Regions from separate parts of the Halomonas sp. Ps84H-12 genome, predicted to be linked through region 1. Evidence: predicted binding sites of a transcription regulator. Region 1 holds the regulator's gene; the other holds the start of a gene.
The links. The regulator sigma-54, encoded in region 1, starts transcription at its own class of promoters, with help from an activator protein. The targets are predictions, from matches to a motif close to TGGCACNNNNNTTGCTNT.
Positions count from the first base shown of each region.

Region 1 (14,760 bases):
TTTAATGCTGATAGCGTGCAGTGCACCCGAAGCGATTTCCTCGCTAAGCGCTGCGTATACAAGCTGTTGACGCTTCACTGGAGAAAGACCTTCAAAGGCTTCACCAACTGCAATCACCTGAAAATTGCAGCCTTCACCCTGGATGTGAAACTCACACCCATCGATGCGGGATTCAAGCAGTGCTTTTACCTCGTTGGGTTGCATGAGACAGGAAACTCCTTTGGGGTCGTTGAAATAGTAAGCAATAGGCGAACATGATAAAGAAAAGCGACACGCTTGGCGATGCCGTGCAAGCCACCAATAAATAGAGCAGCCCATGGGCTGCTCTAAAGATCGCTCAGTTCAAGCTGAAACGGATGAGGAAGTAAGCGCATCCAACTCCGCCAAAGAGGCCAGCCGCTTGAGCGGGGCCGACAAGACAATCGAACGAACCGTGATCTGCAGCGCTTGGCAAGCACGCAGCCATTCAAATAAGACACTAATAGCAACGCTGCTGGCCTTACTGACTTGCTCAAAGTCAAAGCAGACCTCTAAACACTTGGCACTGCGTAACCATTTCACACCTGCAGCGGCCACCTCAGTCGCTACATTCATTGTCAGGTCGCCAGCAACCATGAGCGCATCACCCTGAATCGTTAGGGACACCTCTGAACGAGACAGCAGCGATGTCACGCGTCGCCTCCCTGCTCTAGCTCGTCCACACCTATTTCTGGCGCCCAACCACGGATGACCGCATCATAATCGCGGTTATTGTCACGCATGGCTTGGTCGAACTGATTACGGAAGGTCAAGCCCAGGTTAATGCCGTTGACAATCACGTTCACGACACGCCATTGGCCGTCAGAAAGACGCAGGCTATAGCTCACCGGGTAGACTTGACCATTGCTCGCCACGACTTCCATATCGACGCTGGCTTGATCTTCGTGACGCTGGGCACGCTGTTGGCCCAACACACGCAGCTCGTCGTAGTCGAAGGTCACCAGACCACGCGTGTAGGTATCGATCAGCGTCTGGCGGAAGACATCCGCAAAACGGCTGCGCTGCTCTGGCGTAGCATTACGGAAATAGCTGCCCATGACGCTGGCACCGATATAACGGAAATCGGCAATGTCATCCAGGCTATCGTTGACCAGCGCCTTCAGCTCATCGAGATTGTTGGCATAGTAGTCTTCACGCCCTTCGATTTGCGCCATGAACCCTTCGATGTTGTCGCGAATCATCTGTTCGGGCGACTGAGACTGCGCCTTGGCCAAGGCAGGCAAAGCCATCAGCAGCAGGGCCAGGGCAAACCAGCGGGAAAAAGTTGCTGTCATCTTTTGCATCGTTACACCTTTGTAATCACGCACCATCACCATGGATGCTTAGTTGCTGACCATATTGGACACAAACTGCTGAATAAGTTCTTCCAGCACCAGGGCCGATTGCGTGTCGCGAATCGTGTCACCGTCTTCCAGCACCTCCGGGGCACCGCCAACACTCAAACCAATATACTGCTCGCCCAGCAGCCCCGCCGTCAGAATGGCCGCCGTGGTATCCTGGGAAAGCTGGCCTTCCAGGTCACTGTTCAGGCTCAGTACCACGCGTGCGTCGTACCACTCTCGGTCCAGCTCGATGGCCTCGACACGTCCAACGGTCACGCCCGCCATGGTGACGCGTGCACGCGGTTTCAAACCGCCGATGTTGGCAAAGTTTGCCTCAAGACGGAACGTATCAGAGGGCGCTGAGAGCGTTAAGCCGCTGACTCGCAGGCCGAGAAATACCAGCCCTATGATGCCAGCCAACATAAACAGGCCAACGCCAAACTCCATGGTTTTGCTGCGCTTCATGACATTACTCCACCCTTAAAGGCCGCCGAACATAACGGCGGTTAAAACGAAATCCAGCCCTAGCACCGCTAACGAGGAGTAGACCACCGTACGGGTGGTAGCTCGAGAAATCCCCTCAGAGGTTGGTACTAGGTCATAACCCTGAAACACAGCAATCCAGGTCACCACCAGCGCGAACACCACGCTCTTGATCATGCCATTGCCGATATCATCGATGAACGACACGCTGGCCTGCATATTGCTCCAATAAGAGCCTTCAAATACGCCCAGCCACTCCACGCCTACTAAGTAGCCACCCCAGATGCCTACCACGCTAAAGCCCACAGTAAGAATAGGCAGCGCCACAAAGCCTGCCCACAGCCTTGGGGCTACCACGCGTCGCAGTGGGTCTACCCCAATCATTTCCATACTGGTGAGCTGCTCGGTGGCCTTCATCAGGCCAATTTCAGCCGTTAATGCAGACCCTGCCCGCCCGGCAAACAGCAGTGCTGCCACTACAGGGGCCAGCTCACGTAGTAGCGAAAGCGCCACCATTTGGCCCAGCGCCTGTTCAGCGCCGAAATCCACCAAAATGGTATATCCCTGAAGCGCCAGCACCATGCCAATAAACAGCCCTGACACCAGCACAATGGCCAACGACAGCACACCAACAAAGTGCATTTGACGCAACCAAAGCGACCACCCTTCTCGAGAAGGCACGCCCACTGCCGATTGGGCGAGAAACACCGTGGCGCGCCCCAGGGCCTCGACCACATCACACCCTTTCCGACCCAGGCGGGTAACCCGCGCCGTGTAGTGAGAAAATTTAGACTGCATCTACCCTGCCTTAAGTGCTAAATCGTGACCGAGAATATCCCGGTAGAGCGTCTCTGCGGGATAGTGAAACGGCACCGGACCATCTGGCTCGCCGTGCATAAATTGGCTCACACGAGGGTCTTGATTCACCTCTAGCGAGCTCGGAGTGCCGTGCGCCACCACCTGCCCATCCGCAATCAGGTAGAGATAGTCGGCAATACTCAGCGTTTCCTTGATATCATGGGAGACCACTACCGAGGTCAGCGACAGCGCCTGATTGAGCCGCTTAATCAATTGCACCAGCACACCCATAGAGATAGGGTCCTGGCCTACAAATGGCTCATCATAAAGGATTAACTCAGGGTCAAGTGCGACTGCCCGCGCTAATGCCACCCGCCGCGCCATACCCCCTGATAGCTCAGCGGGAGTTAAATGCCTTGCCCCCCGCAACCCTACTGCCTGCAACTTTAGCAACACTAAGTCGCGAATCATGGTGTCGGGCAAGTCAGTATGCACCCGCAGCGGGAAGGCCACATTCTCGAAAACATCTAAGTCCGAAAACAGCGCGCCGCTCTGAAACAGCATTCCCATGCGCTTACGTAGCGTAAACAACGCCTTGCGTGACAGGCGGTGAACATCCTGCCCATCAATTAAAATCCGCCCACGGTCTGGCGTTAATTGGCCACCAATGAGCTTCAATAGCGTTGTTTTACCCGTGCCGCTTGGCCCCATAATAGCGGTGACTTTGCCACGCGGAATGGTCATATTAACGCCACGGAAGATATCGTTATCTCCACGGGAAAAGTAAACATCTTCAACCTGTATGAAGGGAACATCCGTCATAAGCTGATTGACCTTCATCGTGTTGCCAGAACGCGTCAGTATAAACCGACTGGGCGCGGGGCAGTTTAGAAAACAGTGTTTTCGAAATATTATCGAACATCGTATCCTAACGCTACTCTTAGTAACAGTCGCGCAAATCATTGCCGTACAAACCATTCGTCAATAGAACTCACTAATACCGCGGGTACTTGCTGCATGCTTTAGCTAAACACTGCTTCAAGATGTTATTCTTACTAGTCACCTATTCACATCATGAAACGAGACACGCCATGCGTCAGCCACTCTCTACACCCAGCCAACTGCGTGAAAGTGCACTGCGCACCTTGCAAATCGAGCAAGCGGCTATTGGGGGCTTGCAAGCCAAGCTAGATGAAGGCTTTGACCACGCCTGTCAGCTTATGCTTGCCTGTCAGGGACGCGTGGTAGTCACCGGCATGGGAAAGTCAGGTCATATCGCCGGCAAAATCGCAGCCACCCTAGCCAGCACAGGCACTCCAGCCTTTTTTGTTCACCCAGGTGAAGCCAGCCATGGCGACTTGGGCATGATTACCCGCGCCGATGTGGTTTTGGCACTCTCTAACTCCGGTGAAACCGCTGAAGTAACGGCCCTACTTCCGCTACTCAAGCGCCTTGGCACACCGCTGGTCAGTATGACTGGCCGCCCAGGCTCCACTCTTGCACAGCACTCAGACGCCCACCTGGATAGCGGTGTAGAACGAGAAGCCTGCCCGCTTGACCTAGCACCCACCAGCTCCACCACCGCCGCCCTTGCCCTAGGCGACGCCCTTGCTGTTGCTCTATTGGAAGCACGGGGCTTTACCGCTGAAGACTTTGCCCTCTCTCACCCTGGCGGCAGCCTCGGTAAGCGCTTACTACTGCGTGTTAGCGACTTAATGCACGATGGCTCACGGCTCCCTCAAGTAGCGCTGGGCAGCCCGCTGCGCGATGCACTACTTGAGATAACACGCCAAGGGCTGGGCTTTACCTGCGTGGTGGATAGCGAAGGCCGTCTTGCCGGGGTCTATACCGACGGCGACTTGCGTCGCACGCTAGACCAACACCACGACCTGCGCGATGTTCAGGTAGATGACGTAATGACGCGCCCCGGCAAGCGCATTGGTCCAGACATACTAGCTGCCGAAGCGGTGCGCATTATGGAAGATAACCGTATCACTGCACTGGCTGTTGTTGATGAACAGCAGCGCCCCATCGGCGCGCTGCATATGCATGACCTGCTTGCCAGCGGCGTTATTTAACGACTTTATACTGCTTTTTTGGCAATGGATGATGGAGGCTTTATGGCCCTACCTGATGCACTACTCGACCGACTTCGCCGCGTAAAACTGCTTGCGATTGATGTAGACGGTGTACTTACTGACGGCCGTCTCTATTTTCAGGCTGACGGTATCGAAATCAAAGCGTTTCACACCCAGGACGGTCATGGCCTGAAGTTACTCAAGCGTGTCGGCATCCATGTGGCGCTGATTACCGGCCGTGATTCACCTATGGTGAGCCAGCGCGCTGCTGCCTTAGGAATCACTCACGTATACCAGGGCTGTGAAGACAAACTCACTACCCTGAGAGCGCTTTGTCAGCGGCTTGATATCACCTTAGAACAGGTCGCCTACTGTGGAGATGACCTACCTGATCTTGCTCCGATCAAGCGCTCCGGTGTCGGTATTACGGTCCCCAATGCTCCGGACTACATGCACCCCCATGCCGACTGGATCACTGAACGCCTTGGCGGACACGGGGCTGTGCGTGAAATTTGCGATACGCTCCTAACGTCCCAAGGGCACTGGGATGCCGTACTCGATACGTATCTGCACGGACAGCCATAATGCGCTTTAGGGTAAGAAAACGGGTCTGGATCACGGCAATGGTCATCGCCCTAGGCGGCGTGCTGGTTTGGCTAGACCCTCGCGGCCCCCAGGAGACTGAGATTGACTCTGAAGCTCGTGCCCAGGAACCTGGGCACGTATTAGAGAATGCCGAAATTACCCTATTTGGCGAAACAGGCACTATTCAGCAATCTCTGGTAACCCCACGGCTGGTGCATACTCCGCAAACGGCAATGACTGACGTGTTGTCACCCCGTGCCACGCTGTTTGATAGCGAACAACGTGAGTGGCTCGCCACGGCGAACACTGGCACCCTCAATACTGAAACCCAAGCATTAACATTGGCAGGCTCCGCGCGGCTACTAGCGCCTGAAGAGGGGTGGCAGCTTGATAGCGAACTATTAAACTACGACGGGACCACCCGGCATGCCTGGAGCGACACCCACGTAGTGTTGCAGCAGCCCCCTCAGCGTATGGAAGCCTCCCGAATGGATGTATGGCTGGATGACAGCCAAGTCCGTTTAACCAACAACGTGCGCGGCGTTCATCCGCCGGCCACCCGTTCCCCTTAGGAGTCGCGGTCAACTACCCCCGCCTGAAGGCGGGAGCTTGTGACAACAAGCCCGGTTGACCAGGGAGAGCGGTAGCCAACCCGCTACGTTGATAACAGGTCGCCAAGACTCACCCACGGATGCTTCCTCAGTCCGTGGCTCTGAAAGGTCAAGATCATGCTGCGGTACGCCGCCCGGGCGAAAGGTAAAACGCCGAAGATCTTGATCGCTGCCACAAGGCAGGAGCCGGTTATCGACATTCCCGAGGGGAGACGGGGCGCAAGCCCCGCGACACAAGGTCCGTAAGGGCATTGATTAGGAGGAAATCGCATGGCGATTTTCGTACTGGACAAAAAGAAGCAGCCGCTGATGCCGTGCAGTGAAAAACGGGCTCGGTTGCTGCTACAGCGCGGGCGTGCCGTGGTGCATAAGCGCTATCCGTTCACGATCCGGCTGAAAGATCGAGTGGGCGGTAGCACGCAGCCACTAAGCCTGGGCATCGACCCTGGCAGCAAAACGACCGGGCTGGCGCTGATACGCGAACCGGACAGTCAGCAGCGGCATGTGCTGTGCCTGTTTGAACTAATCCATCGCGGTTATCAGATCAAAAAGGCATTACAACAACGCGCCGCCTTTCGGCGTCGCCGCCGCAGTGCCAACCTGCGTTACCGCGCCCCGCGCTTCAATAATCGCACCAAACCCAAGGGCTGGCTGGCACCGTCGCTGCAGCATCGCGTCGATACCGTCACGGCCTGGGTGAACCGGTTGAATCGTTTAGCGCCTGTAACCGCCATCAGCCAAGAGTTGGTGCGCTTTGATACGCAGAAGCTGGATAACCCCGAGATCAACGGCGTGGAGTACCAGCAAGGCACGCTGCTGGGCTACGAAGTACGCGAGTACCTGCTGGAAAAATGGGGCCGTGAATGTGCCTATTGCGGCACCGCCGATACGCCGCTGGAGATCGAGCATGTGATACCGCGCTCGCGGGGCGGCTCGAACCGCGTCAGTAATTTGACCCTAAGCTGCCACCCCTGCAACCAGAGCAAGGATGCGCTGTCACTGGTGGATTTTTTCGCCACTGACAAAGGCCTGAAAAAGCGCCTGAAAGCCAACGGCCACACCGCTAACGCTCGGCTTGAGCGTGTGCAGCGCCAGCTCAAGCAACCGCTGCGCGATGCCAGCGCGATCAATGCCACGCGCTGGGCGCTGTTTAATGCGCTCAAAGCGACTAGCTTGCCGGTGGCTGTCGGCACCGGCGGTCGCACCAAGTACAACCGCCAGCGACTGGGCATTCCTAAAACCCATGCTCTAGACGCGGCCTGTGTCGGTGCGTTCGACGCACTACATGCTTGGCAGGTGCCCACATTAACCATCAAGGCGATGGGGCGTGGTAGCTATCAGCGCACCCGCTTAACGAAACACGGGTTTCCGCGTGGCTATCTGATGCGGCAGAAGCAGGTGCACGGCTTTCAAACCGGCGACATGGTGCGTGCGATGGTACCGACTGGCAAGAAAGCAGGTACCCATACGGGGCGTGTCGCGGTACGCAAAACCGGCAGTTTTAACATCCAGACCGAACAGGGGGCCGTGCAAGGCATCTCGCACAAATACTGCACCCTCATCCAACGCGGTGATGGCTACGGCTATCACTTTACACCCTTCACCCACCTAACAGGAGGAGCGGGACAGGCGGTGGCGTAACCCAGTCGCCCTGCGGGCGACGCGCTATCCCTCCCGGCGCTAAAGCACCGGGTTTCTCGCGCAAAATCTGATGAATGCTCTAATCCGCACTGCACTTCTTGCCCTAGCCGTGCCGCTTGTCACAATTGCACTGCCTGTAGCGGCACAAAACCAAGCGCCTATTCATGTGGAGGCCGACCGGTTAGACCTTGACCAACGAGCAGGGACAGCCGTGTACACCGGTAACGTTGACATTCGCCAAGGCAATATGCAGCTACGCGGAGAGCGTGTCGAAATTCAGCGTAACAATGCTGGCGAGTTGTCTCGCGCCATCGCTACGGGCGAGCGTGCTTACTTGCGTAACCAAATTGAAGACCAAGAAACCCCTATAGAAGGCTGGGCGCGTCGGATTATTTATCACGTTTCCGAACGCCGGGTTGAGCTGATTGACCAAGCTGAGCTGACCCAGCAAGGAGATCACTTCCAAGGTGGACGTTTAGAGTACTTTATCGATCAAGAAGTAGTACAAGCACGCTCTGACGTTAGCGGCAGTGAAAATCAGCGTATTCGTATGACCCTTCAGCCCGAACAATAGGAAGTGGCCACGTGGCAGCATCAACATCCCCAGCCCCCACACCAGTAAAAACGCTCTACGCCCATCATTTAGCGAAGAGCTATAAGCGCCGCCGTGTGGTTAAAGATATTAATCTGGAAATCACTCAAGGTAGCGTGGTTGGGCTACTTGGCCCTAATGGCGCAGGTAAAACCACCTCGTTTTATATGATTGTGGGGTTGGTCAAATTGGATGCGGGCAAAGTAGGCATTGACGACCTTGACCTCACTCATGCTCCTATGCATGAACGCGCCATGGCAGGGATTGGTTATCTACCCCAGGAAGCTTCCATCTTCCGCAAGCTCTCCGTGGCTGACAACATTATGGCCATTTTAGAGACACGCAAAGAGCTTGATCGAAGCGCCCGGGAAGCACAACTTGAGTTACTACTTGAAGATTTTCACATCACTCATATACGCGACAACTTAGGCATGAGTCTTTCTGGGGGCGAACGCCGCCGTGTTGAAATCGCCCGCTCTTTGGCCACCGAACCGGCCTTTATCCTGCTGGATGAACCTTTTGCCGGGGTTGACCCGATTTCCGTTGGGGAAATTAAAGCTATCATTCGAGCGTTAAAGAAACGCCACATTGGTGTATTGATCACCGACCATAACGTTCGTGAAACGCTGGATATTTGTGATATTGCCTACATTGTTGGCGACGGTCACATCATTGCCAGTGGAAACGCCCAGGAAATCCTCAACAACCAGAAGGTTCGAGATGTCTATTTAGGCGCCGATTTCCGCCTTTAAACAGTGACCTGCAGAAGCATTTCTTTTAGTGGCATGCTTATTGCACTTGCACCAAGCCATAACTCACTCTAGGGTGGAGCTTTCTGATTAACGAGTGGTTCTCAGATGGTCATGAAAGCTTCTCTCCAATTGCGTATCGGCACACAGCTGACCATGACACCTCAGCTGCAGCAGGCTATCGCCCTGCTTCAGCTATCGACGCTGGACCTTCGTCAAGAAATTCAGCAAGCGCTAGATGCCAATCCCATGCTTGAGCAAGAAGATGAGTTTGGCGAGCAGGCTGTCAGTGAGCCTCAAGAGGCTGAGTGGTCCGAGAGCATCCCCAACGAACTCTCCGTCGACAGTGACTGGTCAGATACCTATCAAGACATAGGCAGCCTGGGTGGCAGCAGTGAAGGCCCCGACTTCGAGCGCCAAGCCGCTGGACAAAGCCTACATGGCCACCTGCTATGGCAACTGGCCATGACAGACTTTAGCCCGCGAGAATACGCCATCGCGGAAAGCCTGATTGATGCGCTGGATGCCAACGGCTATCTCACCCAGCCGCTTAATGACATTCGGGAAGGATTAAAAGCCCAAGGCCATGACAGCTTAAGCCAGCGGGAAGTGGAAAATACCCTGCTGCGCTTGCAGCAATTTGAGCCCACCGGCGTCTTTGCCCGAGACCTGCGTGAATGCCTGATGCTGCAACTCGCCTCACTACCTGAGGACACCCCTCTGCTAATGCCCGCCAAACGGCTGGTTCGCCAGTTTTTGGAAGCATTAGGCAAAGACGATATGCGGCTTCTCAAGCGCCGTTTAAGCCTTGATGACGAGCAGCTTGACGATGTCATCCGTTTAATTCGCAGCCTTGACCCACGCCCTGGGAGCACCTATGGCGTTACCGACGACAGCTACATCACCCCCGACCTAGTCGTTCGGCACGACAATGAAGGTTGGCATTTAGAGCTCAATCCAGAAGCACTACCACGCTTGCGTATACAGCCCGACTACGCCAGCTTGATCAAACGCGCAGACAAAAGCCAAGACAACCAGTTCCTCAAAGAGCACCTCCAAGAAGCCCGCTGGCTGATCAAAAGCTTATCGAGTCGCAATGACACGCTGCTACGAGTTGGGCGTGAAATTATTGCACGCCAAATTGGCTTTCTGGAGCATGGCGAAGAAGCAATGAAACCGCTGATTTTAGCGGATATTGCTGAAGCGGTAGAGATGCACGAATCCACCATATCTCGTGTGACCACGCAGAAATTTATTCACACGCCACGGGGCGTTTTCGAGCTTAAGTACTTCTTCTCAAGCCAGGTAAGCGGCCAAGACGGCGGCGACAGCCACTCCAGCACAGCCATTCGCGCCCGCATCAAAAAGCTGATTCAGGATGAGCCCTCAGGAAAACCGCTCTCCGATAGCCGCTTGGTGACTCTGCTTGAAGAGGGGGGCATTAGCGTTGCACGGCGTACTGTCGCAAAATATCGGGAGTCAATGGGCATTCCCTCGTCAAGTGAGCGCCGCCGTTTACGCTAGTTAAGCGGTACGTATGAACAAACTCAACGCAAGGGCTTTGCAATAGCGTAAAAAGGGTTACAATCGAAGTACAGTCCGATGGATAAGGAGCACGTCAATGCAAGTAAACATCACTGGTCATCACGTTGAACTGACTGACGCCTTGCGCGACTACGTTAACGAAAAGCTAGAGCGCGTTGAACGCCACTACGACAACATTACCACGGTGCAAGTGACCTTATCTGTTGAGAAGGAGCGCCAGCAAGCAGCCTGCACACTGCACGCTGCCGGTGCAGACCTTCACGCCGAAGCGCTTGATAACGACATGTATGCCGCTATTGATGCGCTAGCAGACAAAATCGATCGTCAACTCGTTAAACATAAGGAAAAAGCACAAGCTCGCGCCCAGGGCGCTGGTGTGCGTTAACTCAATGACGTTGGAAACCATCCTCCCCCCGGAGCGCGTGCTTTATGACGTTCCCGGGGGCAGCAAAAAACGGGTGCTGGAGTTTTTCAGCACCTTTATCGCCCAAAATACACCCAGCCTAGATAGCCAAGAGGTGTTTAGCCGACTCATTGGCCGCGAGCGACTAGGCAGTACGGGGATAGGCAACGGGGTTGCCATCCCCCACGCTCGCAGTCCTCACTGTAGCGCACCCATTGCTGGCTTTTTAAAGCTTGCTGAGCCAGTAGACTTCGACGCCATTGATGGCGACCCGGTGGATCTTGTGTTTGTGCTGCTGGTACCAGAAGAGGCAGATGACACCCACCTAGCACTGCTTGGCCAAGTGGCTACTATTATGAACGACGCCCATACGCGTCAGCAGTTACGTAAAGCCGATAGTCAGCGCGAACTCTTAGCACTTATTACCGCGAAGATTCGCGAACAAGCCGCCTAGGCTTTATGGGCGGTGACCACTGCACGCAGCGATAATTTCCTCCTATGTAAGCCAAGAGAGACGCTATGCAACTGGTGATCATTAGCGGCCGTTCAGGGTCCGGTAAATCTATCGCCTTACAAGCGCTAGAGGATCTTGGCTACTACGCTATCGACAATTTACCCGCCATGCTGCTGGGCTCATTAGTTGATGAACTACGTGAGCAAGGCGAGCGCACTCACTTAGCAGTGAGCATTGACGCACGCAACCTTCCTACGGCGCTTGAACGCCTCCCAGCTTTACTGGAAGAACTACGCCAGCGAGAAATTCGTTTTCAGGTCATCTATCTGACCACGGATGCGCGCATTCTTTTGGAGCGTTACTCAGCCACCCGCCGTCGCCACCCGCTTACCCGGGATAGCGAAATGACGTTGGAAGAGGCCATCAATAAAGAAGAAGAGACGCTGCTTGAAATTCGCGATCTCGCTGACTTGTTGATCGATACGTCGCGCTTATCCGTGCATGACCTGAGACGCCGCATTACTGATCAAGTCGCCCACCAGCGAAAAGATCAGCTAACACTGACGTTTGAGTCGTTTGGCTACAAACGCGGCGTACCCATGGATGCCGACTTAGTCTTCGATGTTCGCTGCCTGCCCAACCCTTATTGGGACCCTACCCTGCGCCAATTTACAGGGCGTGATGCTGATATAGTGGCGTTTTTAAGTAGCTACCCAATGGTCGAGGCAATGACCAATGATATTCAGGCTTGGTTGGAAAAGTGGCTTCCGGCTTACCAAAATAGCCAGCGAAGTTATATAACCGTGGCTATTGGCTGCACCGGCGGGCAACACCGCTCTGTTTATATGGTCGAACAGCTTGCTAAAAAGCTGGTTAAACAGACCGGAGAAGTACAGTTGAGACACCGTGAGCTGGGGTTACAATACACGCTGAGCGAAGAGCCTGCGGTGCCATGCGTTACCACACCCGCCGCTGGCAGCACGCCCTGAGTTTCAGGACCTAACTTTTAAGGCCTAAGCTTCTCAAGACCTAAGTTTTTCAAGACCTAAGTTTCAAGACCCACTCGGCAAAAAGGAACCAGAGTGCCCAAAAGAACCTTAACACTTACCAACCAGCGTGGTCTTCATGCCCGCGCGGCCACCAAACTGGTGAAATGTGGCCAGCAGTTTTCCGCGAATATCGTGGTTTATAAGCAGCAGCAGAAAGCCGATGCCGCCAATATTATGTCGCTGCTAATGCTGGCCGCCCCCTGCGGCACCGAGCTCACTGTCGCCGCTGAAGGAAACGACGCCGAACAGGCGCTAGATGCCATTGAAGCTCTGTTCGACGCACGGTTTGACGAAGACCAGTAGCTAGTTTACCAAGTCAGCACTTGTCGACTAGCTTCCTGCCACTGTCATCGCATCAATCAGCCAGCTACCCGTGTGAATACTGCCACGGGTATCCGTATCACTTCCCACACCGCTTAGCCCCGCGAACATCTTGTTGAGGTTACTAGCAATAGTGAACTCCTCAATGGGGTACTGTACTTCGCCATTCTCAATCCAGAAACCCGCTGCTCCCCGGGAATAGTCGCCAGTGACGCCGTTAACGCCCTGCCCCATGAGCTCGGTCACCCAAATACCACGCCCCATCTGTGTTAACAGCTCTTCCCGCGGCGTTAACGGCGCTAACAAGCGCATGTTGCGCGCGCCGCCCGCATTGCCCGTGGACTGCATTCCTAAACGACGCGCACTGTAGGCAGAGAGCATGTAACTCGCCACCCTCCCCTGATCAATAAACCGGTTGCTACGGGTTTGTACACCCTCCGCATCAAACGGTGAACTAGCCGTTGCTCCCACTTCCATCGGGCGCTCTTCTAACCCAAACCAATCGGGGAATAGCGGGCTACCCAAGCGATCACATAAAAACGAGGCTTCTCGATAAAGCGCGCCGCCCGCCAGAGCACCCATAAGGTGGCCGATAAGGCCGCTAGCAAGGGAGGGATCAAACAGCACAGGAAACGTTCCCGTCGGGGGGCGTCGCGCTCCTAGACGCCGCAACGTTCGCGCTGCTGCCTCGCGCCCCACCTCCTCTGGGTGGCGAAGCTGCTGCGGGTTACGCGCAGACGTATAGTCATAATCCCGCTGCATGCCTTGCTCATCTTGGGCAATCAGCATGCAGGAGAGTGAGTGACTGCTACCCTTTTGAGTCCCCAAAAAGCCGTGGCTATTGGCGTATACTCGCACGCCCTCACCGCTTGAGAGCGAGGCACCTTCTGACTGGTGAATACCTGCCACCTCGCGGCCAGCCTGTTCGCAGCGCAGGGCAAGGTCAATCGCTTCATCGGTTGAGAGCGCCCACGGATAGTGCACCTTCAAGTCTGGCAAATAGGTCGCCATCAGCTCTGCTTCAGCGAGGCCTGCAGCGGGATCCTCCCCGGTATAACGTGCAATAGCCAGCGCCTTTTCAACCGTGGCACGAATGGAGGCACTACTTGCATCCGTTGAGGAAGCGCTACCTTTACGTTTTCCCACATAGAGCGTGACCGCAATACCCTGATCACGAGATAGCTCAACGGTCTCCACTTCACCAAGTCGCACACTAACGCCCAACCCTTGGTCAACGCTCGCGCCGACTTCGGCGGCATCCGCCCCTAGCTGTTTTGCCAGGGCAAGCGCCTCTGTGGCGCGCTCCGTCAACTGCGCCTGCTGCGCCGTTGCATCAAATGCCTGTGCCATATGGCCTCCTTTTCACCTGAATCGCATTGGCGAATCAATGTTGTGGTCGCAGCCTGATATAATGCTGCAAACGAATCTAATCTGTGAGTTCTTATATGCCGAAGCAACGCCCCGAGCCTATCGATATCGATGAACAAGAAGAGCGCCCGAGTAAATCTCAGCTAAAGCGTGAAATGCATGCTCTGCAAGCGCTTGGCGAAACATTAATTGCCATGAAGCCTGCCGAGCGGGCGCGCTTTCCTTTATCAGACGATATGCTGAGAGCGATTGAAGAGACTTCTCGCATTCGCTCTCATGAAGGCCGCCGTCGCCATATGCAATACGTTGGCAAACTTATCCGCAAAGAGGATCTAACGGCCATTCAGGGCGTTTTCGATGCCATCGAACAAGAGAAAGAGCAGCGCGATCATGCGTTTCATCGCCTGGAAAAATGGCGTGACCGGCTAGTGGATGAGGGCGACGACGCCGTTGACCTGTTTATGGCAGACTACCCTAACGCCGATCGTCAGGCGCTGCGCCAGCTAGTGCGCAACGCCCGCAAAGAGCGCGAACAGGGCAAGCCCCCCACCAGCTCACGCAAGCTTTTCAAACACCTGCGCGATACGCTAGCGCTGTAAACCAGAGTCTCAAGAAGACTGCGTGCCGCCCACGGTCAGCTCATCCAGTTTCAGGGTGGGTTGGCCAACCCCCACCGGCACACCCTGGCCCTCTTTACCGCAAACGCCAATCCCGGTATCCAT
Region 1 is NZ_JAMXSJ010000031.1:11,459-26,218, forward strand. Features, by position in the region: gene NH344_RS14215 (BolA family protein) at 1-204, opposite strand, end outside; gene NH344_RS14220 (STAS domain-containing protein) at 343-672, opposite strand; gene NH344_RS14225 (ABC transporter substrate-binding protein) at 669-1,322, opposite strand; gene mlaD (outer membrane lipid asymmetry maintenance protein MlaD) at 1,362-1,826, opposite strand; gene mlaE (lipid asymmetry maintenance ABC transporter permease subunit MlaE) at 1,842-2,642, opposite strand; gene NH344_RS14240 (ATP-binding cassette domain-containing protein) at 2,643-3,464, opposite strand; gene NH344_RS14245 (KpsF/GutQ family sugar-phosphate isomerase) at 3,734-4,720, shown strand; gene NH344_RS14250 (HAD hydrolase family protein) at 4,763-5,305, shown strand; gene lptC (LPS export ABC transporter periplasmic protein LptC) at 5,305-5,877, shown strand; gene iscB (RNA-guided endonuclease IscB) at 6,187-7,557, shown strand; gene lptA (lipopolysaccharide transport periplasmic protein LptA) at 7,628-8,131, shown strand; gene lptB (LPS export ABC transporter ATP-binding protein) at 8,143-8,901, shown strand; gene NH344_RS14275 (RNA polymerase factor sigma-54) at 9,007-10,422, shown strand; gene raiA (ribosome-associated translation inhibitor RaiA) at 10,520-10,828, shown strand; gene ptsN (PTS IIA-like nitrogen regulatory protein PtsN) at 10,833-11,300, shown strand; gene rapZ (RNase adapter RapZ) at 11,366-12,289, shown strand; gene NH344_RS14295 (HPr family phosphocarrier protein) at 12,383-12,652, shown strand; gene pmbA (metalloprotease PmbA) at 12,680-14,020, opposite strand; gene yjgA (ribosome biogenesis factor YjgA) at 14,116-14,637, shown strand; gene tldD (metalloprotease TldD) at 14,647-14,760, opposite strand, start outside.

Region 2 (14,760 bases), on a different contig from region 1:
ATATCAATGTTCAAGGACTCACTGTGACTGAGGTTAAAGGGTTTGGAAGGCAGAAGGGGCATACCGAGCTTTACAGGGGGGCGGAGTACACTGTGGACTTTGTGAACAAGATGAAAGTCGAAGTGGGAGCCTGTGATTCCCAGGTCGACACAGTGATCGAAGCGATTAAAACAGCCGCATACTCTGGTCGTATTGGAGATGGGAAAATATTCGTCTATCCACTTTCCAATGTTATACGCATACGCAGTGGTGAAACTGACGAGGCGGCGTTATAGCTCCTTTTTAGCGAGGCTTGCGTTTTCTGCTTATTCCAACAGAAATCCGCGTACAAAACAGTGGGGTCGCCCGTCGGCACCGCTGTTTTTGCTCGAAAATCTACGGATTATCTCGAGGGTGCTCTGCCCCGACATGCCTACGAAAGGTGAAACGAAGTGACTGACAGTATGGCTCCGCAGCAACCAACCCATTTCCCGCCCTTTCGTGGTAAAGCCCGCGGCAAGCCACGCGGACGCTCACTTGCCCCGGACGCCCTGGATGCCTTGCGTCAACTGCTCGGTGATGAACGCGAGCAGCCGCAGCGGCGCCAACGTGATCTGTTGATCGAACATCTGCACGCGATTCAGGATGCCCTTGGCCACTTGCCGCTGACCCATCTACGCGCCCTGGCCGCTTACATGAACCTGCCCATGGCTGAGGTGTACGAAACCGCCACCTTCTACGCCCACTTTGATGTCATCCACGACGATCAATCGCCGCCTCCAGCGCTGACGCTGCGGGTATGTGATTCCCTGTCCTGCCAGCTGGCCGGTGCTGACGCTCTGCGCAATGCACTTGCGGTAGGCACCGACCCCGCCGAGGTGCGCGTGTTGCGCGCCCCCTGCATGGGCCGCTGTGATACGGCGCCTGTGGTGGAAGTGGGTCATTACCATCTGGGCCATGCCAGTGTTGAGCGCGTTCAGGCGGCCATCGCTGCCGATCACATTCACCCTGAACCCTTGGACTGGCCACGCCTTGACGCGTATCGGCAAACCGGTGGTTACGCCCTGCTCAGCGCCTGCCGGGCGGGGGAGGTGAGTGTTGAAAGCCTGATGGACACCCTGGAAAAGGCCAACCTGCGCGGGCTGGGGGGCGCGGGTTTCCCGACCTTTAAAAAATGGTTTTTCGTCCGCGCCGAGGCCGGGCCGCGCTACTGCGCCATCAACGCCGATGAAGGCGAGCCGGGCACCTTCAAGGATCGTTATTACCTGGAGCGCGCGCCCCATCAATTTCTCGAAGGCGCCTTGATCAGCGCCTGGGCCGTGGAAGCAGACGCCCTGTACATCTACTTGCGTGATGAATACCCGGCGCTGCATACGGTGTTGCATCAGGCCATTGCGGAGCTGGAAGCCGCCGGGCTGGTGGCACCGGGCTATATTGTGGTGCGCCGTGGCGCGGGGGCGTATATCTGCGGGGAAGAATCGGCGATGATCGAATCGCTGGAAGGTAAACCCGGCAAACCGCGCCATCGCCCACCGTTTGTGGCCCAGCGTGGATTATTTGACCGCCCGACTCTGGTCAATAACGTCGAAACCGTCTATTGGATTCCGGCCATTTATGCCCAGGGCGCCGACTGGTTTGCCAGTCAAGGCCGCCATGGTCGCAGTGGCCTGCGCAGCTTTTCGGTCTCTGGCCGGGTGAAAAACCCGGGTGTACATCTGGCCCCGGCGGGTATCACCCTTAACGAGCTGATCAACGAATATGCCGGTGGCATGCAGGACGGCCATCAGCTTGCCGGCTACCTGCCCGGTGGCGCCTCGGGCGGCATTCTGCCCGCCAGCAAGGCCGATATCCCACTGGATTTCGACACCCTGCAGGAGCACGGCTGCTTTATCGGCTCGGCGGCGGTAGTGGTGTTTTCCGATCACGATAACCTGCGTAATGTAGCGACCAATCTGCTGGGCTTTTTCGCCGATGAATCCTGTGGCCAGTGTACGCCCTGTCGCGTGGGTACCGAGAAAATGCTCACCCTGCTGGAACGCAGCACCTGGGATGTCGACACGCTGGAGCGGCTTTCCCAGGTGATGATGGATGCGTCCATCTGCGGCCTGGGGCAAGCCGCCCCCAATCCAGTGCTGGGCCTGCTGCGCGATTTCCGCACTGAGCTTGCCGCCCAGAACGTCATTTTCAAAGGGTAAGGAGAACCTTATGAACCAAGAGACCTTTACCCTCACGCTGGATGGCGCAGCCGTGACGGCTTACCCCGGCGACACCCTCTGGCAGGTCGCCAAGCGCGCCGGAGAAACCATTCCGCACCTGTGCTTCAAGGATGCCGAGGGCTACCGTGCCGACGGCAACTGCCGCGCCTGCATGGTCGAAGTGCAAGGCGAACGCGCCCTGGTCGCCAGCTGCCTGCGTGAGGCCAAGCCTGGCATGGTGGTGCATAGTGCCACCTCTGAACGCTCGCGGGTGGCCCGCGAAGGCGTGCTGGAAATGCTCGCCGTGGACCAGCCGCCCCGCGAGCAGAGTCCGGACGCCTCCAGCCATTTCTGGGCCATGGCCGATCAGCTGGCGATTGATGTCGGTGAGGTAAGTGAGCGCTTACCCAAGCGCAGCGAGCGAACTACGCCCACCGTGCACCATGTGGCCGAGCGCGAAAGTGCCGTCGTCAAAGACCGCTCGCACAGTGCCATGGCGGTCAACCTCGATGCCTGCATTGAATGCAACCTGTGCGTACGCGCCTGCCGCGAAGTGCAGGTCAACGACGTCATTGGTCTGGCCCATCGTGGCAGTGCCTCAAAAATTGTTTTCGACTTTGATGACCCCATGGGCGACAGCACCTGTGTGGCCTGTGGCGAATGCGTGCAGGCCTGCCCCACCGGGGCCCTGATGCCCGCCACCCTGGTTGACGAACACGGCGTGGGGGACAGTGTCGCGACTGATAAACAGGTCGACTCTGTCTGCCCCTATTGCGGCGTCGGCTGCCAGCTGACCTACCACCTCAAGAACGACGAGATTGTCTATGTGGAAGGCCGCAACGGGCCGTCCAACCATAATCGTCTGTGCGTGAAGGGTCGCTTCGGGTTTGACTACCCGCGCCATCCGTCACGCCTGACTACCCCGTTGATCCGCCGTGAGGGTGTGGCCAAGGGGCTTGATCCAGACTTCGACCCCGCCCAGCCGCTGACTCACTTCCGTGAGGCCAGCTGGGAAGAAGCGCTGGAATTTGCCGCCACCGGCCTGATCACGCTGAAAGCGGAACAGGGGCCGCAAGCGCTGGCGGGCTTTGGTAGCGCCAAATGTTCCAACGAAGAAGCCTGGCTGTTCCAGAAGCTGATCCGCACTGGCTTTGGCACCAATAACGTCGACCACTGCACTCGGTTGTGTCACGCCAGTTCGGTCGCCGCCCTGATGGAATGCCTGGGCTCTGGCGCGGTGACCGCGTCCTTTATGCAGGCCGCCAACGCCGATGTGGTGATTCTCACCGGCTGCAACCCGGCGGTAAACCATCCGGTCGCGGCCACCTTTTTCAAACAGGTCGCCAAGCGCGGCACCCAGTTCATCATCATCGACCCCCGTGGTCAGGCGCTGGACGCCTACGCCCACCTGAGCGTGCGCTTTAAACCCGGTGCTGACGTGGCGCTGTTCAATGCGCTACTCAATGTCATCGTCACGGAAGGCCTCTATGACGAGACCTACATTGCCGAGCATACCGAAGGCTTCGACGCCCTCAAAGCGCATGTGGTCGATATGACCCCAGAGGCCATGAGCGCCCAGTGTGGCGTAGAGGCTGAGACCATTCGCGAGGTAGCGCGCCTGTATGCCAATGCCGAGCGTGCGATGATCTTCTGGGGCATGGGCATCTCTCAGCATACCCACGGCACCGATAACGCCCGCTGCTTGATCTCGCTGGCCCTGGCCTGTGGCCATACTGGCCGTCCCGGCACCGGCCTGCACCCGCTGCGTGGCCAGAACAACGTTCAGGGCGCCTCGGACGCGGGTATGATCCCCATGGTGATGCCCGACTACCAGCCGGTCGGCGATGATCAGCTGCGCTCCGCCTTTGAGGAACTGTGGAATACGCCGCTGGATAATCAGCCCGGCCTGACCGTGGTCGAGATCATGGATGCCATTCATGCAGGCACCATTCGCGGCATGTACATCCTGGGTGAAAACCCGGCCATGTCTGACCCCGATCTCACCCACGCCCGTGAGGCGCTCGGCAAGCTGGAGCATCTGGTGGTGCAGGACCTGTTCGTGACCGAAACCGCCCAGTTCGCCGATGTGATTCTGCCTGCCTCGGCCTGGCCCGAGAAAGACGGCAGCGTGACCAACACCAACCGTCAGGTGCAGCTGGGCCGTGCGGCCATGCCGCTGCCCGGCGATGCCCGCCCGGACTGGTGGATCATCCAGCAGCTGGCCAACCGCTTCGGCCTGGGCTGGCACTACCAGCACCCTAGCGAGGTGTTTGCGGAAATGAAGCAGGGCATGGCCTCGCTGGATCATATCAGCTGGGAACGCCTGGAGCGCGAACAGTCGGTGACCTACCCCTGCCCGAGTGACGACGCCCCCGGCCAGGACGTCGTCTTTGGCGATGCCTTCCCCCGCGAAGGGGGCAAGGCCAAGTTCGCCGCCACCCGGCCCATTCCGCCGGATGAACCGGTGGATGACGACTACCCAACGGTGCTCACCACCGGCCGCCAGCTGGAGCATTGGCATACCGGCTCGATGACTCGGCGTGCCAAGGTGCTGGATGAGCTGGAACCGGAAGCTGTGGCCAGTCTCTCCATCAATGAAATGCAGCGGCTGAAGTTGGCGCCGGGAGACCGCCTGACCATCACCACCCGGCGAGGCCGTATCACACTGGCCGCACGGGTTGACCCCGGCATGCCGGATGGCATGGTATTTATCCCCTTCGCCTATGCAGAAGCGGCCGCCAACCTGCTGACCAACCCCGCGCTGGACCCGGACGGCAAGATCCCCGAGTTCAAATACGCCGCCTGCCGCCTGGCCGCCGTCGAAAAAGAGGAGGTCACCTCATGATGATCACTGAGCTGGTGGATGGCGAAGATTTTCGCCAGCGCCTGGTCAGTATTGGGCTGGTGCCGCCGGTGGACGCCAGCCCCGCTGACTTAGCCGAAATCGCTGCCTGCGTCTACAAGGCGAACGGCCTGGCCGAGCTGCCGGAAACCGTTGCGGATCTGCTGCGCTATAAGGAGGTCATGCTGCCGGAAGTGCTTGAGGCCATTGAGACAAGCCTCTCGCCGGTGCTTGAAGACGAGATAAAAGGAAAAGCCTGAAGGGTAGGGTGAACGTTGAGAGCAAACAGGCAGGCGCGAGAGCCAAGTTAATAAAGACAGACAGTTCGTCAGACTTCCGGCAGCTGCCCCATGGGCCATCTGCCGGTTGCTTTTATACGCTTACTGTCAGGTTTCCATTGCATCTGCTTGGGCGGTGGTGGCATCGTCATGCGTGGCCAGATAGGCCTCCAATGAGTCGTCCATCGCGTGTAACCAGGGCGTGTGGTGGGAAGGTGCCATGGTGCCTGTCATCAAGGAGCGGTAGGAGTGGTTACGGAAGGCCATGATGTCATCATGCTTGTGATGCTCCCATTCCAGAAACGTCTTGTTAACGCCGTCAATGTCAAAGCTGGGATAGTCGGTTTCATCAATCAGGGACTTCACGTAATCCCCCTGGAAAACAATCATGTCTTCATCGCTTTCCAGTGTTTCCTCGCGTGCTCGCCAAGCGGCACTATCGCTGCGCATTTCATTTTGGCTTGGCAGCGGAATACGCCCAAGAATGATGTCGCGTACGTACCAGGCCTGTGCATCAAACATATTAAAGGTATAAAACTGATCTTGCATGCCTAGGTAGAACAGCTTGGGGTTGTGCTCCCAGGCAACGCCTTTGTAAAGATCCAGCGGCCACATACGATTGCTGGTTTTCAAGCGCAGTGACTCTTCAAGGAAGGGGAAGTGGTGCAAGTAACCGGTACACAGGATAATAGCGTCGATAGGTTTTGAGGTGCCGTCCGCAAAGTATGCTCTATCGCGATCTACTCGCAATAGTAGTGGTTTTTCTTCCCAGTTATCAGGCCACTTGAAGCCCATAGGTCGAGAGCGGTAACTGGTGGTGATCGTTCGAGCACCATATTTGTAGCACTGAGAGCCAATATCTTCGGCAGAATAGCTACTGCCCACCAGTAACAGATCCTTGTCTTTGAACTCCAACGCATCGCGAAAATCATGGGCATGGAGAATGCGTCCGCCAAAATTTTCGAAACCTTCGAATTCCGGCACGTTAGGGGTAGAGAAATGCCCGGAAGCGACGATGACATGATCGAATGTCTCAGTGCTGAGCGTATCCGTGGTGTGGTCGTGGGCAATGACGGTAAAAGTCCCGTTGGCCTCGTCGTAGCTGATGTGGCGCACTGGACAATTGAAGCGGATGAACTTACGAACACCGGCTTTCTCAACGCGGCCTTTTATATAATCCCAGAGCACAGCCCGTGGCGGATAAGAGGCAATAGGACGACCAAAATGCTCTTCAAAAGAGTAGTCGGCGAACTCCAGGCATTCTTTCGGCCCGTTGGACCAAAGGTATCGGTACATACTGCCGTGAACCGGCTCACCGTTTTCATCAAGGCCGGTGCGCCAAGTGTAGTTCCAAAGCCCACCCCAGTCAGACTGTTTCTCAAAACAGACCAGCTCCTGTGGCTCTCCGCCCTTTTCATGTGCCGATTGAAAGGCTCTAAGCTGTGCCAGACCGCTTGGGCCGGCGCCGATGATTGCGATACGCTTTTTCATAGCTAGTTTCCTGTACGTGTCCTGACAGATTTGAACGAAATGTCGTGATAGGAGGCGAGAAAACCTCTCGCTCGCTCACTACCAACCTAGTGGATCGGCACAGACAACAAAATTACTCAGAGAGGGTAGTCAAAAAGAGTTATCTATCGGTATGAGAGGTCGATGGGTCGGCGTCAAAGGCGATGATAACGCCTTCGACGCCAAGCACAGCGGCGTTATGTGAGTAAACGCCATGTCCCTTTTCGTTCACACGAAGCAGATGTCCATCGGCGCACTGAATACGATAATCCAGCTCAAAGCTGCGGTGTTCACGCAAGGCATCCTGAACTTCTTCCCAGACCTGGTCGGCATCCTGGGGGTGGATCATGTCTCCGTAGCTGATCAGGGAATGGTTAAGCAGCGTTTCGGCCGTGTAGCCGGTCAATCCGTAGCAACCGTCACTGACGTATTCCATGGTCCAGCGGCGATTGTTACGGGCTCGATAAACCATCACAGGAAGTCCATTCACCAGTTGCGACAGGCTGCGATGGCTAGCAGAGAGAACCTGATTACGTTGTACCTGAGGCGTAATATCACAGAGGGATAAGCTGGCAGGCCAGGCAGAGCCAACCCCGAGGGGTTGGGCGCGTAACTCACACCAGCGTAGCTCATGGCCGGCCCCCATCACTCTCAACCATAACGGTGCGGGACTTTCCTGACGATTTACCTGACAGCACACCTGTTGCCAGACATCTCGGTCAGCAGGGTGAACATACTCCAGCAGGTGGGACGGTGTAGCCTCACTGTCGGCGTCAATCAAATGCTGCCAGCTACGGTTGGCAAACAAGATTTCACTGTTGTCATTTACGATCAGTACGGCTTCGTTCAGGCTATCCAGCAAGCTTGAACAAGGCGGTGTGTTGGGGGGACGCTTCCTGAAGGTGAATGGCATCAAAAGGCACATCATGGCGCATCCTCATCAGGTAAAGGGTGCGTGTGTACCCAGGCGGCCAGTTCGAGACGCGAGTTGACATTGAGCTTACGTAGCAGGTTTTTGACATACACTTTGACGGTGCTGTCACTGATGCCCAGTTCACGGGCAATCAGCTTGTTGCTAAGCCCTTTGGTAATCCACATCAAGGTATGGCGTTCGCGCTCGGTCAAGCCTTCCGCCCAGCTTGAGGAAGCGGGCATGTCATCCATAATATCCAGGCGATCGGCACGCAAGTGCTGCGCCAGCATCATGACAACATCATCATTGAGCGCTATCTTGCCATGCAGGAGAGCATCAAGACGCTCGAGAATGATATCCGGATCGGTATCTTTGAGCAGGTAGCCATCAGCGCCAAGCTGAATGGCTTTCAGTAAGTCATGGCTGTCGTCTGACGCGGTCAGCATTACGACCCAGGTATCTTCACACCTGGCCTTGATCTGCTCCAGCAGAGATAAGCCGCTGGTGCCCGGCATTTGCAGATCGATCAGTAACAGCTCAGGATCCAGGCGCTCCAGGTTCTGGAGGAGCTCTTCAGCATTGCCGAACTCTTCCAACATATCAAAGCGCTGACTTTCGCTGAGCAGTTGTGCAACACCACGTCGAAATAAAGGATGGTCATCGACTAAAACAACTCGTGTAGGGTTCATCGCATTTCTCTATCTGTCATCCGTAACGATCAATTCGACACGGGTACCGCCACTGGATAGTGATCCTACGTGCAGGTGGCCACCTATCTTTTGGGCACGCTCGTGCATGATGCCCAGCCCGAAACTGCCGCTGCCAGCATCTTCCGAAATGATGCCCTGTCCATTGTCATCGACACGCACCAGCAACTCCCCTTTAACCTGCGGGAAAAGCTGAATACGAACATGCGAGGCGTGAGAATGACGCACGCTGTTGCTGAGAGCTTCGCGCACAATCAGAAGCACCTGAATGGCGGTCTGTCTGGATAAGCCTTCTGGTTGGGCTCGATTGTCCAGTTCGAATACCAGCCCTGAAAGCTGCTCGAATTCCTCTACTGTGCGTACTAGCCCCAAGTGGAGTGAATCATCCTCCAGAGTGAGCCTGGCGGTGGTGATCAATTCGCGGGTTTGGCGGTAGGTTCGCTGGGTTTGCAGGTGGATATCGCTGGCCAGCGTCTCAAGTTCCGGCGCAAGCTGTCGGCAAGCCTTCTCCAGGCGCGAGGTGCGCAGCCGCAAATACCCCAGCTCTTGGGCAATGGTGTCGTGTAAGCCGGCGGCATAGTCGCGACGCTCTTCTTCTACCGCCTGTTCGAGGTGCTGATGGTGCGCCAGGCAAATCTTTAAGCCTTCCATGAAGGCTCTGCGTAACGGCTCGAAAAACGGGTTCTGCGGCCATCCGCCTGGTAGCAATAACCAAGCCTCCGCCTTTTTATCCAGCGTAAGCTGCTGTGCGTATAGGGGGTGGGGCCAGCATGGAAGCTGACGCTGTGAGGGTATTTCCCTGCTCCCATTGACGAGGTCGTCTGTACGTCGATAGCGCGTGGTTAACGCCGCTTCCATAGCGGTGGCCTGATCTACTGTCAGGGTAATGCCGGAAGGCGTCACCAGGGTCAGCGAGTGGGCCTGCGACATTCGCAAGGCGAGGCATAAACAGGAACCTTCGATAGCGGTGTAGGTGGCTGGAAGCTGACGTTGCAACCAGGTAAGAACCGTCGGTAAGTCAACCGCCAGGTGGTGGCATGCGGCGAGGCGCAAGGTAAGCCCGTTGAGTACCTGGTCGCTTATGAGCGGTTCCGGCTGAGACGTTTTTTCAGGTTGAATTACCCGACGTTCAATCCAGCCACTGAGACTGATAGCCATACCTCCTCCCATCACCGACGTTCATGCCTTACGCGCGTTAGCCCTGTTACTAGCAGGTTTCATGCCAGTACAGGCTGGTTACTCCTTCGTGATTACCCCCCATGGCCGATTGTGCAGCTTCCTACTGCGAGTAAAGTATTTTTATCAGAAAGAAAATTGTTGGCGCATCACGGTTCTCCGGTGGGGGCGGGCACGCCACCTGCACCATAAAGGGAGCATCAGACGACCGCGACGCACCTTTATAGCCCCAGGCTGAACAAAACCGGAACGGACAACACGAGGTTACACTATGGGTAGTTGGCATCACTCTAAGCAGCAGGCGCTGGAAACGCCTTGCCGGCGCTATCGTATCGCTGGCCAGCATGCCCTGCGTTTACCGCTATTACCGGGGGAGCGTTTGAGCATCACGTCGCCAGATGGGGAGCAGGGCTGCGATTTGTTGGCGCTTGACCAGGATAACCAAGCCGTGACGGCTTCCATGGGGATAGCGCTGCAGCCGTCCGCCGCGCTGACACAGCGCCAGCTTGAACAGGGTAATGCGGCTGCCAAGCGGTTGAAAGCCCGGTTCGATTCTTGGCAGATTGATACTGAACTGCTGTCACAGGGAGGTCATATTCCCGGGCGGCAGTTGCCTCTTGAACTCAGCTGCCCTCTGGATAGCGCGCCGCTAACGTTGGTGCTGGTGGCCCCCGGCAACGACATGGCTGTCTCCGAGCAGTCACCCGCCACGGAACTGGACGTGATTCACTGGCACTTGCCTGAGCATTTACCGATTCTGCCAGCGCCTTTAGCCGAGCCTATTAACGACATCCACATTCCGCATAGCAGTGCGCGTACCTATCAGGTTCGTGCAGGTGAGTGGATTCAGATCATCGATGTGTCAGGCAAGCAGTGTTCGGACTTTATTGCCTTTGATAAAGATGCCCTGGACCTGGGCGAGACGGTGACCCTGGACGCGGCGGCAACACGCACGCTGGCCAATTGCGCGATGCCGCAGCCCGGCCTGTTTTCGCGCTTTGCCGATCAACGTCTTCAGCCCATGCTTGAAGTGGTGCAGGACACAGTCGGGCGGCATGACAGTTTTATGCTGGCATGTACGCCAAAATTCTACGAAGACAGCGGCTATTTTGGCCATATCAGTTGTACCGAGAATTTTAACCGTGAACTGGCGGTCTTTAACATCGCCCCTCGCGCTGGCTGGCCAGCCATCAATTTCTTTTTCAATACGCACGTTGAACCCTGCGGCACGCTATCGGCAGATGAGCCCTGGTCGCGAGCTGGCGACTATGTCCTGCTGCGCGCGAAGCGCGATCTGGTGTGTGCGTCGTCCGCGTGTCCGGACGACATTGACCCCGCTAACGGATGGACGCCCACCGATATACAGGTACGCATCTACTCAGCCGAACATGAATTTCCGCGTTCAATTGCTAACCGGACTACCCCGGAGGAACTGCCCCGCATGACACTGCAAACCGCCTTTCACCGTCGGACATCGGCCCTGACCCAGCGCTTCATTGAATATCGCGGCTACTGGCTACCCAGCGAGTTTGAAGGCTGGGGGCGGCGTGCCGAATACCTTGCCTGCCGTGAACGGGTTGCGGTCATGGACCTGACACCCTTGCGCAAGTTTGAAGTGGTGGGGCCGGATGCTGAACGCCTGCTGCAATACGCCTTGACCCGGAATGTGCGGCGTTTATCCGTTGGCGAAGTCGCTTACTCAGCCGCCTGCAATGAAACCGGCGGCATGCTCGACGATGGCACGCTTTTTCGGATGGGCGAACAGGCGTTCCGGTGGATCTGCGGCGACCCGTATAGTGGTATCTGGCTGCGTGAGCTAGCTAGCCGCCAGGGTTATAAGGTCAGTATTCGTGAGTCCACCCAGCAACTGCACAACCTGGCGATTCAGGGGCCGTTCAGCCGTGAGCTGCTCAGCCAGCTTGTGTGGAACGCTGAAACCCAGACGAGCGTCGCTCAGTTAAGCTGGTTCCATTTTATGATTGGCCGGTTGGGCGGGCCGGATGGCATTCCTCTTATGGTCTCGCGTACCGGCTACACCGGCGAGCTGGGGTTTGAAGTCTGGTGCCACCCTGACCATGGCGAACGTCTTTGGGATACCATCTGGGAGGCGGGGCAAGCGTTCGGCTTAGCGCCCTTAGGGCTGGATGCACTGGATATGCTGCGCATCGAAGCGGGGCTGATTTTTGCTGACCATGAATTCTGCCCGGAAACCAATCCGTTTGAAGCGGGTATTGGTTTCACCGTGCCAATGAAAACCAAGGAAGACGACTTTGTTGGCCGGGAGGCGATGGCACGGCAGGCACCGGAAAGTCGCCACAAGTTAATGGGACTGATCATTCATAGTACGGAACTGGTGGATCATGGGGATCAGGTCTTTCATGGACGCTTTCCGGTGGGGCAGGTGACCAGTGCTACCCAATCACCGCTGCTTAAGCAATCGATAGCCCTTTGTCGTCTGGCACCCGAGTTTGCAAGCCCTGGTACCCAGCTAGAAGTGGGTCGCCTTGATGGGCACCAGAAACGCCTGCCGGCGGAAGTGGTTGCCTTGCCGTTTTATGACAAGGAGCGTACTCGCGTGCGTAGTTAATTTAATTCCATCAAGCCAGTGATTAGAACGCACTGGCTTGGTGAAGGTCAGCACTGTCACAGTGCATGTAAAAGAATGAGTGCCCCCCGTTTTTAATGGTAATTCGACCAATCAGAAGAGTGGGTTTTGCTAGTAAAAAGGAAGTGTTGATTTGCCAGGGTAATGTTCAGTGACGTTTTGTTTTCGCGATATTTTAGACAATAAAGCATCGTTTGATGGGCTGGATAAGATGTTTTTCTGCGCTGATGGAGTTTTGGCATGCATGTTGCTCTATTTAACTTAAGGCGTTTAAAAAGGCTGCTGTTAATGTTGGGATGAGCGTTGGCTAGTAGCCGTTTTAATGCTGTTTATAAAGGTAAGTGTTAAAGAATCATCGTCATTGAATGCAACAGAAAATGGTTTATTACTACGAAAACTCTCTGGTTAAAACAGCCAGGTGATTTCACCGTCACGCTTTACACATAGGGGAACAACATGACGACCGATGAACTAAAAGGCATCTTCGAGATGCATCAGGCAATGAACATAGAGGTGTTTTACTGGTGGTGTATTGCCATTATGTTCCTGATTCACGCAGGTTTCCTGTCTTACGAAATTGGTGCCTCGCGCACCAAGAATGCGCTGGCATCAGGGATGAAAAACATCCTTACGCTGGCGTCAGTGATTCCGGCCTTCTATTTTGTGGGCTGGTGGATTTACAACGCTTTTCCCAATGGCCTGATTCCCATTGATGCCTCGGCGGCGCTTCCCTGGAGCGCCAGTATGCGCCCTGATGTCAACGATATGGGCACAGGGATATTCTTCGCGGCGTTCGCTCTTTTTGGGGCGACTACAGGCTCTATCCTTTCTGGAGCCGTCATCGAACGAATTCGTTTGAGTGCCTTCCTGACACTTGCCGTCATATTGGGGGGTGGCGTATGGATACTGGCCGGGTCCTGGGGCTGGCACCCAAGCGGCTGGCTACTCACCCAGTTTGGCTATCATGATGTTGGGGCAGCAGGGGTCGTCCATGCGGTTGCCGGGTTCTTTGCCCTAGGAGTATTGATGAACCTGGGCGCCAGAATTGGCAAGTTTAAAAACGGTAAGCCCCAGGCAATCCCACCGCACAACATGCCAATGTCGTTGCTTGGGCTGATGATGATCATTGTCGGTTTCTTCGGTTTTCTCGGCGGCTGCATCATCTTCAATACCGGCGATATTGGCTGGACGACCATTTATGGAACCCAGACCAACCTGTCGGCTTTTGCCTTCAACACTGTCATGGGTTTTGCAGGCGGTGTTATCGGAGCCTACCTGATATCAAGAGACCCCTTCTGGACCATGTCAGGTGGCTTGGGCGGTATCATCACCGTGGCAGCCGGTCTGGATCTTTACTATCCCGGCCTGGCGTTTGCGCTGGCGGCCAGCGGTGGTGCGTTAATGGCCAAAGTGGGCAACTTCCTTGAACAGCGCGGCCTGGATGACTCTGTGGGCGCCTTTGCGGTTCATGGTTTCTGCGGTTTTTACGGCGTCGTGCTGGTGGGTATCTTCGCGGCAGGGTTTGCCAATGCAGAAGGGATGCCGGATATTTCTTTCACCGGCCAGTTGGTAGGCGCTGTGGTTATGGCGTTAACCGGCTTTATCCCAGGTTGGGGAATCTCTTACGCATTGAAAAAGTTCAACCTACTGCGTGTACCACCACATGTTGAAGTACTAGGGCTTGACCTGGTGGAAATATCGGCGAGGCCCTATCCTGAAACCGAGTCTCCACAAGGTCATTCGCCTCAGGGCGTTCATGGTGGATTAAACAAAGCGTTCCCCATGGCGAAAAGGCAGGATATTAGTTAATCGCGATAACTCTGCATCTTACCTCGAGCATGCGCTAAATAATGATCATGTAAAAAAGTAGTTGCCAGACATATCCTAAGAAACGTTGAGGAGACAACAATGGAAACCAGTACCGATTTGCAAAGTGCCATTAATTACCTGTTCTTTTCCAGTCATCCCGCTATTATCTCGGCGAGTTTGATCGTTGGCGTAGGTTTATGCCTTTTATTAACGGTCAGTATTATAAAGCACGAAAATGCGGCATTTAAAAAACATGAGTCCACTCAGCAATAATGCATTATTGCGATAAACATCGGTGCATGGTCATTAACCCGCCTTATTCACGAGGGCGCTGATTGAGCGGTCTGAAGGTACTGGCTGTTGGCATTGCTTATCAGGATTCGCCTCTTCAGCGCGAGTGGCTGTTGAGTAATGCCAGAACGCAGCCCTTTTCCTACTTACTTATAGCTCTTTGGAATCAATTGCGGCCGTCCAAGCAGACGTGATCGCCGACCCCTGCTCCAGTCGCTCGCTTTCTGATGTTGTGGTGGTCTCGCAGGAGCGTCAGCTCAGTGCGGTCAGCTTCGGCAGCCCCTTCAGCAGCGTCGGCCACCACTTGTCGGCGGCGGCACCCAGATGAACGGTGATTCGCCGAGCGTGCAGCCTCAGCGTGGCGGCGACCTTCAGCACTTGCTCGCGCATCCGGCTGAGGCTCCAGCCTTGGCGGGTCTGCCGCTCCAGCAAGCAGCGCAGGCCATGCAGGACCTG
Region 2 is NZ_JAMXSJ010000032.1:29,980-44,739, forward strand. Features, by position in the region: gene NH344_RS14530 (P-II family nitrogen regulator) at 1-275, shown strand, start outside; gene NH344_RS14535 (NADH-ubiquinone oxidoreductase-F iron-sulfur binding region domain-containing protein) at 432-2,174, shown strand; gene fdhF (formate dehydrogenase subunit alpha) at 2,185-5,019, shown strand; gene NH344_RS14545 (hypothetical protein) at 5,016-5,276, shown strand; gene NH344_RS14550 (NAD(P)/FAD-dependent oxidoreductase) at 5,403-6,785, opposite strand; gene NH344_RS14555 (PAS domain-containing protein) at 6,925-7,731, opposite strand; gene NH344_RS14560 (response regulator) at 7,728-8,405, opposite strand; gene NH344_RS14565 (ATP-binding protein) at 8,415-9,581, opposite strand; gene NH344_RS14570 (aminomethyltransferase family protein) at 9,871-12,186, shown strand; gene NH344_RS14575 (ammonium transporter) at 12,661-14,013, shown strand; gene NH344_RS14580 (hypothetical protein) at 14,113-14,286, shown strand; partial or broken gene NH344_RS14585 (IS1380 family transposase) at 14,557-14,760, opposite strand, start outside.
Region 2: the regulator sigma-54 is predicted to act here: its motif matches at 12,441-12,458, upstream of NH344_RS14575 (ammonium transporter).